One region of the Lysinibacillus louembei genome, then DNA from elsewhere that is predicted to be linked to it. Evidence: riboswitches for the same ligand, from Rfam matches in the RefSeq annotation. Region 1 holds a riboswitch; each other region holds the start of a gene.
The links. Region 1 has a riboswitch for S-adenosylmethionine ahead of R6U77_RS10170 (cyclase family protein). Riboswitches for the same ligand answer to the same signal wherever they lie in the genome.
Positions count from the first base shown of each region.

Region 2: linked by a shared signal. The riboswitch ahead of R6U77_RS03155 (O-acetylhomoserine aminocarboxypropyltransferase/cysteine synthase family protein) and the one ahead of R6U77_RS10170 (cyclase family protein) in region 1 are both predicted to bind S-adenosylmethionine.
Region 3: linked by a shared signal. The riboswitch ahead of metK (methionine adenosyltransferase) and the one ahead of R6U77_RS10170 (cyclase family protein) in region 1 are both predicted to bind S-adenosylmethionine.
Region 4: linked by a shared signal. The riboswitch ahead of R6U77_RS07970 (bifunctional homocysteine S-methyltransferase/methylenetetrahydrofolate reductase) and the one ahead of R6U77_RS10170 (cyclase family protein) in region 1 are both predicted to bind S-adenosylmethionine.

Region 1 covers NZ_CP137624.1:2,051,722-2,053,928, forward strand. The annotation lists gene R6U77_RS10160 (AAA family ATPase) at 1-10, shown strand, start outside; gene R6U77_RS10165 (hypothetical protein) at 3-539, shown strand; SAM riboswitch class I at 1,151-1,255, shown strand; gene R6U77_RS10170 (cyclase family protein) at 1,335-2,072, shown strand; partial or broken gene R6U77_RS19870 (IS3 family transposase) at 2,204-2,207, opposite strand, start outside.
Region 2 covers NZ_CP137624.1:662,569-664,775, forward strand. The annotation lists gene R6U77_RS03155 (O-acetylhomoserine aminocarboxypropyltransferase/cysteine synthase family protein) at 1-796, opposite strand, end outside; SAM riboswitch class I at 902-1,016, opposite strand; gene nfsA (oxygen-insensitive NADPH nitroreductase) at 1,195-1,929, shown strand.
Region 3 covers NZ_CP137624.1:2,302,847-2,305,053, reverse strand. The annotation lists gene metK (methionine adenosyltransferase) at 1-1,073, opposite strand, end outside; SAM riboswitch class I at 1,257-1,374, opposite strand; gene pckA (phosphoenolpyruvate carboxykinase (ATP)) at 1,623-2,207, shown strand, end outside.
Region 4 covers NZ_CP137624.1:1,601,760-1,603,966, reverse strand. The annotation lists gene R6U77_RS07970 (bifunctional homocysteine S-methyltransferase/methylenetetrahydrofolate reductase) at 1-1,016, opposite strand, end outside; SAM riboswitch class I at 1,188-1,287, opposite strand; gene R6U77_RS07965 (InlB B-repeat-containing protein) at 1,466-2,207, opposite strand, start outside.

The DNA.
Region 1 (2,207 bases):
CGATGACTAATTGTAAAATCGTTGTGGAAGAGAATGGACGCTTTCAGTTTGACTTTTCAGCACTTGATTATGTATGGCAATTTCACGATAGTGTTGTGAAAACAATGCTAAGCGATGTTGATTTTATTACTGAAACTGCACAAGAGGTTGTTTTTATTGAGTATAAAAATGCTAATATTAAGAATGCAGTAAATCCAGATGCAATGCTACAAAAGATAAAGCATGAAACATTTTATTCTAAAATAGCACGCAAATTTTATGATAGTTTATTGTTATTTTGGGCATGTAAAGGAAATGAAAAAGAGCTTCCAATTACATTTGTATTAATTATTGAACATCCTATTTTAGACAAAAAGCTACGAAGACAATTGAAGTTGAAAATTGAAAAACAATTGCCATTACAGTTGAATGTTCCAATGATTGCAAGACAAATGATATCAAGCTTTGAAGTATTGAGCTTGGATGAATGGCAGGAGCGATTTCCACAGATTGTAGTTAGAGAAGTTATACCAATAGATGAAACTCCTACTCAGTTTTGAGGTAGGAGTTTTTTATTTAATGCATATGACCGTAAATCGTGTGAAGGATTATTTGAAAAGCTAGTATTATCGAAATTTATTGTTGCCGGAAAATATGATAAGGAAAAAAACGTATTCATTTAAATACTGTCGCAGCAGACGAGTTTTATACGTATTATGATGGCGTGATTTATAACATCTTGTATTCAGGTGATGTGGACGAGGAAGAAATGGTTACATTTGTACGGGATTTTATAGTGCAAAATACGATTCAAGAGCTTAATTTTGAGAGGAAATATGAAGGCTAGGGTTCGATGATGTGGGTTCTTGCTGTGGTAGGCATCCTTTTAGTATGTTTTATCATAGTGCTTTTTTATATTGCAAATTTAAAAGAAAAAAGTAAAGGTACTAATATTTGGTCTTGGTTCATTATTTATCATTACGCCATTAATCAGTGGTGCAATCGCTATGATGGCTAATGTTTGTTCTTGTGCTGCCAATCGGCATTGTAACTTCTTTGCTCATTACGATTTATGGTATTGTCCGCTTCAGAAAGGATAGAAAAAGTTAAATCAAATCCATATAAAACTTGTAGGATAAGAAGGGTTATGCTACAATCAACATAATTTCATAGCTTATCAAGAGAGATTGAGGGATTTGGCCCGATGACATCTCAGCAACCAGCTATTTGCTAGTATGGTGCTAAATCCAATAGGCGATTGCCTTAAAGATGAGTGGAATACGATTATATGGCAATCGAAGCTCTCTTTATAAAAAGGGGGCTTTTTTACATTTTACAGAAAGCAGGGATGGACGATGACGAATGATTTATTACAGGCAGTTGAGCTATTAAAGAGTAAGAAATGGGTGGATTTAACGCATACATTTGGGCCGGATTCTCCGCATTTCTTTATGTTTGAGGATGCTAAGTTTGAAACGTTATTTTCACATGATGACGGCTTTTTTGCACAGCAGTTTTCATTTCCAGGGCAATATGGGACACATATTGATCCGCCGATTCATTTCGTGCGTGATGCGCGCTATTTAGATGAATTAGATTTAAAGGAGCTTGTGCTGCCACTTGTTGTCATTGATAAATCGCAAGAGGCAGAGGTGGACAATGATTTTACTTTAAGCGTTGAGGATATTTTGGCATTTGAGGCGGAGTATGGTGAAATTGAGGCAGGTACATTTGTAGCGCTGCGTACGGATTGGAGCAAGCGTTGGCCTGATAAAGAGGCATTCAATAATAAGGATGAAGAAGGCAATAACCATATTCCAGGCTGGGGCTTTGAGGCATTGCAATTTTTATTTAAAGAGCGCAAGGTGAGGGCAGTTGGGCATGAAACATTCGATACGGATTCCGCAGCAGATTTCCGCAAAAATGGCAATCTTCAAGGAGAATATTTCGTGCTGGAGCAGGATACGTATCAAATCGAGCTATTAACGAACTTAGATCAATTGCCAGCGAAAGGGGCAGTCATTTTTAATATTGTGCCAAAGCCTGAAAAAGCATCTGGCTTCCCTGTGCGCTCGTTTGCGATTTTGCCATAAATAGGATAGTAATAATAAAAAAACGCATGAAATGACAGGATTTCATGCGTTTTGCATTATTTTTCTATATAAAAGAAACCATATACCAGATTAAAGAGTGCCCTTTGTAAAGGACATTTTGAAAAAAAATAGGCA
Region 2 (2,207 bases), 1.4 Mb from region 1:
ATAATTGTACACGTAGCTTTGTGGCAAATGCAGCCGCTGCTGTATCAATTCCATAGCATATGCCGTGATATGTTAAATCTGGCTCTGTAAAGCCTGGGAACTTACCTTGTGTCCAATCAAATTTCCCTGCATCAACAACAATGCCACCGATTGTTGTACCATGCCCACCAATCCATTTTGTTGCCGAATGAATGACAACATCCGCTCCAAATTCAATTGGGTTAGAGCCGTATGGAGAAGGGAATGTATTATCAATAATTAATGGAATTTCATGCTCATGTGCGATTTTAGCAATCGCTTCAATATCTAGTACATTTAAGCTTGGATTACCAATTGTTTCTGCAAAGATTGCTTTTGTATTTTCTTGAATTGCTGCTCGGAAGTTTTCCGGGTCACTTTCGTCGACAAATGTTGTTGTAATACCATAGCGTGGCAATGTTGTCGCAAATAAATTATAAGTACCACCATATAAAGAGCCTGCCGATACGATATGGTCTCCTGCACCAGCAATATTTAAAATGGAAAATGAGATAGCTGCCATTCCTGAAGAAAGTGCTACTGCTGCTGTGCCCTTTTCTAACAAGGCGACACGTTCTTCAAATGCTCCTACAGTTGGGTTCATAATGCGAGAATAAATATTCCCGGCTTCTTCTAATGCAAATAGTCGCTGCGCATGAGCAGTGTCATTAAATGCATATGCAGTTGTACGATAAATAGGTACTGCAATTGCTCCTGTTACTGGATCAGGCTTTTGCCCACCGTGTAGTAGCAATGTTTCTGGCCGTAATGCTGACATGATATTCCTCCTAAAATTTATTCGATGGCAGTGAATTTTGAGGAGGGTAGAAAAACAAAAAACCCTCTTCCTAAGAAGAGGGTTGCAAATGAGCAAGTTTTCCTCCCCTTATCTTTCAGATTCCAATTCGAATCTGTAGGAATTAGCACCTTTGTAAGCTTGTCGCCTACCGGTTGCTGGGCATCTTAGGGCCTAGTCCCTCCGCCACTCTTGATAAGAGTATTTGATTCATGTTCCATCGTTGAAATTGAGTATAAATCATTGTAAACCAAGAAGTCAACTATTATTTTTAAAATTTTTTAAATTGCTAGAATCATCACCCCCAGCCAACATGATTGGTTATTTAGCTTGAGTAGTATAAAATAGTGAGGAGAATACATCTATTTAGGAGGATGGAAATGGATACGAGAGAGCTTTTACGCAGTCATTCATCTGTGCGTAAATATACAGGGGAACAAATTTCACGCGAAATAGTTATTGATTTAATCGAAACAGCGCAAATGGCAGCTAGCTCACATTTTGTGCAGGCCTATAGCGTCATTTGGATAACGGATGAGGATAAAAAGAAAAAGCTTGGTGAATTATCAAAAAATGAATTTCAATTTCAAACAGCAGGTGCTTCATTTTTATTTTGTGTTGATTTCAAACGTTTACAAGTAGCGGGGCAAAAGCATGGTACAAACATCGTCACGGATTCAGCGGAAAATTTACTTGTTGGTGTAGCGGACGTATCTTTATTCGCCCAAAACTTCGTCATTGCTGCCGAGGCACATGGCTACGGTATTTGCTATATTGGAGGCGCACGTAATAATCCAGCTGAGATTAGCGAATTGTTCAGCTTACCTGAGGGTGTCTTTCCGCTATTCGCCATGACAATTGGCACACCAACAAAGCGCAACGAAACGAAACCGCGCTTGCCTGTTGCAGCTATTTTACATGAAAATAGCTATGATGTGATGAAATACGACGCTTTATTAGATGAATATGATGCAACGATGGAAAGCTATTATGCAAGCCGCTCAGCCAACCAAAAAATGGCTACATGGACAAAGCAAATGGCCGATTATTTAATTGAACAGAAGCGTCCATTCATTAAAGACTATCTTGCACAGCAAGGCTTTACATGGAAATAGTAGCAAGGTTATTTTGCACATCAGCAAGTATGCTTTCGCATAGTTGCGTCCAAGCTTTTTGTGACAGTCGCTGAATCATAGATTGCTTAAGGCATGTTGTAGAGCTAGGAATTTCCTACTGAATCATGATCAATTACGCCTTGGCGTAATTGCGTCGGGATTTTGCATTGTGCTTGCACAATGGGCTCCTTTCAAAATCCCTGACATCCGCCGGAGGCTTTATTATGATTCAGTAGGCGTTTGAACACTTACTGAATCAAAGTAGTCTAAGCATTCAT
Region 3 (2,207 bases), 250 kb from region 1:
AACATTTTAATAATGCCTGCTGGACGTAAATCAAATAGCTCACGTACCCATTCTACAATTTGTGATGATGACACTGTTCCTGTGCCGAACGTATCAACAGCAATCGATACAGGCTGTGCTACACCAATTGCATAAGCAAGCTGCACTTCCGCACGCTCTGCTAAGCCTGCTGCAACAATATTTTTCGCTACATAACGCGCTGCATAAGCTGCTGAACGGTCAACCTTCGTTGCATCCTTCCCTGAGAATGCACCACCACCATGACGTGCATAGCCGCCATATGTGTCTACGATAATTTTACGACCCGTTAAGCCAGCATCCCCTTTTGGTCCACCGATAACGAAGCGACCTGTTGGGTTAATGAAGTATTTTGTTGCATCATCTAATAATTCTGCTGGCACTACTGGTGCAATGACAACACGCTTCAAGTCTGCTTGAATTTGTTCTAATGTTACTTCCTCATCATGCTGTGTCGAAATAACGATTGTATCCACACGCACTGGTACATTATTTTCATCGTATTCTACCGTTACTTGTGTTTTACCATCTGGACGTAAATACTGTAATTCACCCGATTTACGAACCTCAGTTAAACGACGTGCTAGCTTATGTGCAAGGCTAATTGGTAACGGCATAAGCTCAGGTGTTTCGTTACATGCATAACCAAACATTAAACCTTGGTCACCTGCGCCAATCGCCTCGATTGCTTCATCAGTCATTGAGCCTTCACGCGCTTCAAGCGCTTGGTCTACACCTTGTGCGATGTCAGGCGATTGCTCGCCAATCGCTACAAGCACAGCTAAGTTTTCTGCATCAAAGCCATATTTACCACGTGTATAGCCAATTTCTGCAACAGTATCACGTACAATGCCTTTAATATCTACATAAGTTGAAGTTGAAATCTCTCCTGCAACTAATACTAAACCTGTCGTTACAGTTGTTTCACATGCTACACGCGCATTTGGATCTGCTGCTAAAATTGCATCTAAAATTGCATCTGAAATTTGGTCACAAATTTTATCTGGATGCCCTTCTGTTACACTTTCTGATGTAAATAATCTACGGTTTGTCATGTTATTTCCTCCTATAATTCCTGCGAATATGATACGGTACTCGTTACCCATGTCAAGCTTATTTCAAGCCGCTATCGCTTCTTAACACGAGGATTTTGAAAGGTGTAATGGTTCAAATTTGCAATAAAAAAACCTTCCACTCATTTAGTATGAGAGAAAGGATTGTATGTTCGTTCCCTTTCACTCTTATCGTTCAAGGAGAAATCTCCTTGCATCAGGTTGGCACCAACGCATGATGTGAAAAGTCATGCAGGTTGCCGGGCTTCATAGGGCCTGACCCTCCACCAGCTCGGGATAAGAGTATCCGTTCAATTTCATATAATACATAATTCTTTTTCTACTGTCAAATGCTATATACGTTTATTTTTCGTTGGACTACATCCTATGACATCCGTTTTATACAGTTACACGAATTCGCCATAAAATTTCATAAATTTATAACGAATTAGTATAGACTATTTCGTTTAATGTGTTATACTTTTTGTATTCGAAAGAAAGAAATACCCTTTATTAATGGGAATATTATAAACAAAAGGATGGTTTTAAACGATGAATTCAGTAGAAATTGCGAACGAACTGAAAGATTTATTAAATGGTACAAATGTTCATGTTCAACTTTCTGTTCCACAGTTAGTAGAAAAAGCAACATCTCGTGGAGAAGCAATTTTAACTGTTGATGGTGCATTGCGTGCTGAGACAGGCAAATATACTGGTCGTTCTCCTAAAGATAAATATACGGTTGAGGAAGAAAGCACAAAAGATAAAATTGATTGGGGCAAAGTGAACCGTCCAATTTCTTCTGAAGTGTTTGAAAAACTATATGTAAAAGTAGTTAATTATTTAAAAGAGCGCGATGAGCTTTTTGTCTTTAATGGCTTTGCTGGAGCAGATAAAGATTCGCAAATCGGCATTAAAGTAATTAATGAATATGCATGGCACAATTTATTCTGCCACCAATTATTTATCCGTCCAACTGCTGAAGAGCTAACTGCACATACAACAGACTTCACAATTGTTTCTGCTCCTAATTTCAAAGCAGATCCAGCTGTGGATGGCACAGACTCTGAAACTTTCATTATCGTGTCATTAGAAAAGAAAGTTATTTTAATCGGTGGTACAGAATACGCTGGTGAA
Region 4 (2,207 bases), 450 kb from region 1:
TTCACAAAGCCATCGATTTCTAAATGACGTGGTGTGTCTAACTCAACAATAACAGAACGGCCTCGCTTCGCCTTGATATGTAACGGCTCTTCAACTGGTGGCTCTGGCACACGTACAAACTCTGCACTTCTAGGCTTAATTTCCTTTTCAGTCAGTGGCTTAACACCTGCTAGACGTTTTTTCACTGCTTCAATATGCTTTGGTGTTGTACCGCAGCAACCACCAATCAAACGCACTCCTTGCCCAACTAGCTCCACCGCTGCACGTGCAAAGTAATCAGCCTCTGATTCATAGACAACACGACCATCTTCTACATCTAATAAAGAAGCGTTCGGATATGCTGAAAGAAAGGCATGCTTCGGTAGCTCCACCGTTTCCATTGCTTGAATCGAATGATACGGACCTAAGCGACAGTTCATGCCAACAACATCTGCACCGAGTGCATCTAGCTCCGTTAATGCATCATTTAAGCTCATGCCATTTTGTAAAATGCCTGGCTCATGCATCGACACTTGTGCCACAATGACTTTATCTGTTAATGGCCGCAGCATTTGAACCGTTGCAGATAGCTCTTCGAAATCATAATATGTTTCAAGCAATAGCCCATCTACGCCACCTGCTAATAAGCTCTCTGCCTGCTCACGAATCGCTAATAAAATTTCCTCTAATGTCGCATCACTTTTACGGATTCCACGCACACCACCAATTGTCCCAAGCACAAATTGCTCACCTTTACCAACTGCTGCCTTTGCTAGCCTAACTGCAGCCGCATTAAATTCCTGCACGCGATTCTCATAGCCATAGCGTGCTAATTTAATAGCATTTGCCCCATATGTATTCGTTTGAATGACATCAGCTCCTGCCGCAATATATTCACCATGAATCTTCTCTACAATCTCAGGTTTTGTAACATTCATTTCTTCATGGCAATAATCCAATCCATATGAATAAAGCAGTGTTCCAATCGCCCCATCTGCTGTTAATACTCTTGCCTGTAATGCTTCACGTAGTCCCATCTTTCATCCTCGCTCTCGCTTAATATAATCAATTACGCCTCGTCGTAATTGGGTACGGATTAATCCGTGACATCTGCCAGAGGCTGTATTATTCAACAGGTATTGCTGAATAATAATAAAAAGCCTCCTTTATTTAAATATAAAGAAGGCTCTACTCGTTCGTATCGTTCCTTCTCATCTGTCGGCATACACCTGCTGGATTTAGCACCTGACATGTTTGTTGGTTGCTGAAGCTTCATCGGGCCAGTCCCTCTGCTTCTCTCGATAAGAAATTGAATGCATATTAAATTCTTATTGTTCATTATAGAGTAGTCGATGCCATTTGAGAAGTGTTTTTTACTAATCAGAAGAAATATCTACTTCTCTCAAGAATAATATCAAGTAATCTAGAAAATAAAACTAAAAAAATCAGTGGGCAATCACTTCATTCCCACTGATTTTTTCACTATTTAATAATGTAGTGCACGATATAAAAATGCAACAAGCTGAGCCCTCGTTATCGGAGAATTTGGATAAAAATAGCCATTATCCCCCAATGTAATCCCTGCTCTTTCTAGTGCTGCAATATAACCTGCACTCCAATGTTTGCTAGAAACATCCTTGAATGAGCTTGTGCCTTCAGGCGTAAGCTGTAGCACACTCACTAAAATTTTGGCTACTTGCGCTCGTGTAATTGATTCTTTCGGATTGAATAACCCATTTTCTCCATCTACAATACCCGCTTGTTGTAACATCATAATTGCTTCATAGTATGGATTCTCCAACGATACATCTGAAAAATTTTCTGATGTGCGTATTTGCTTCAATGTAAAGGCTCGCGCAACAAGTGCTGCAACATGCTGACGGTTAATTGGCTCATTTGGACGGAAGGAACCATCCTCGTAGCCTTTAATTATGCCTTGAGCTGTCAGTTCAGTAATCATTTCCTTCGCCCAATGCTGTTCCACATCGTTAAAAGGAACACTTGGTTGAGGCGTTACAGGTTGCTTGATTTCCTCCCACTTCGCATATAAGGTCATATTCGCTATTACACGTGTTTCATCTGACCATTTCTTTGTTAATTCTTGATCTTGATACCAACCTAAAAACTCAAACCCCTCTTTTTTTGGTAGAGGTAAATCACGAATAGTTGTATTGTAAGTAATCTCTATTGTATCTAATATTGTCCCTCCGCCTATATCAAAGGCAATC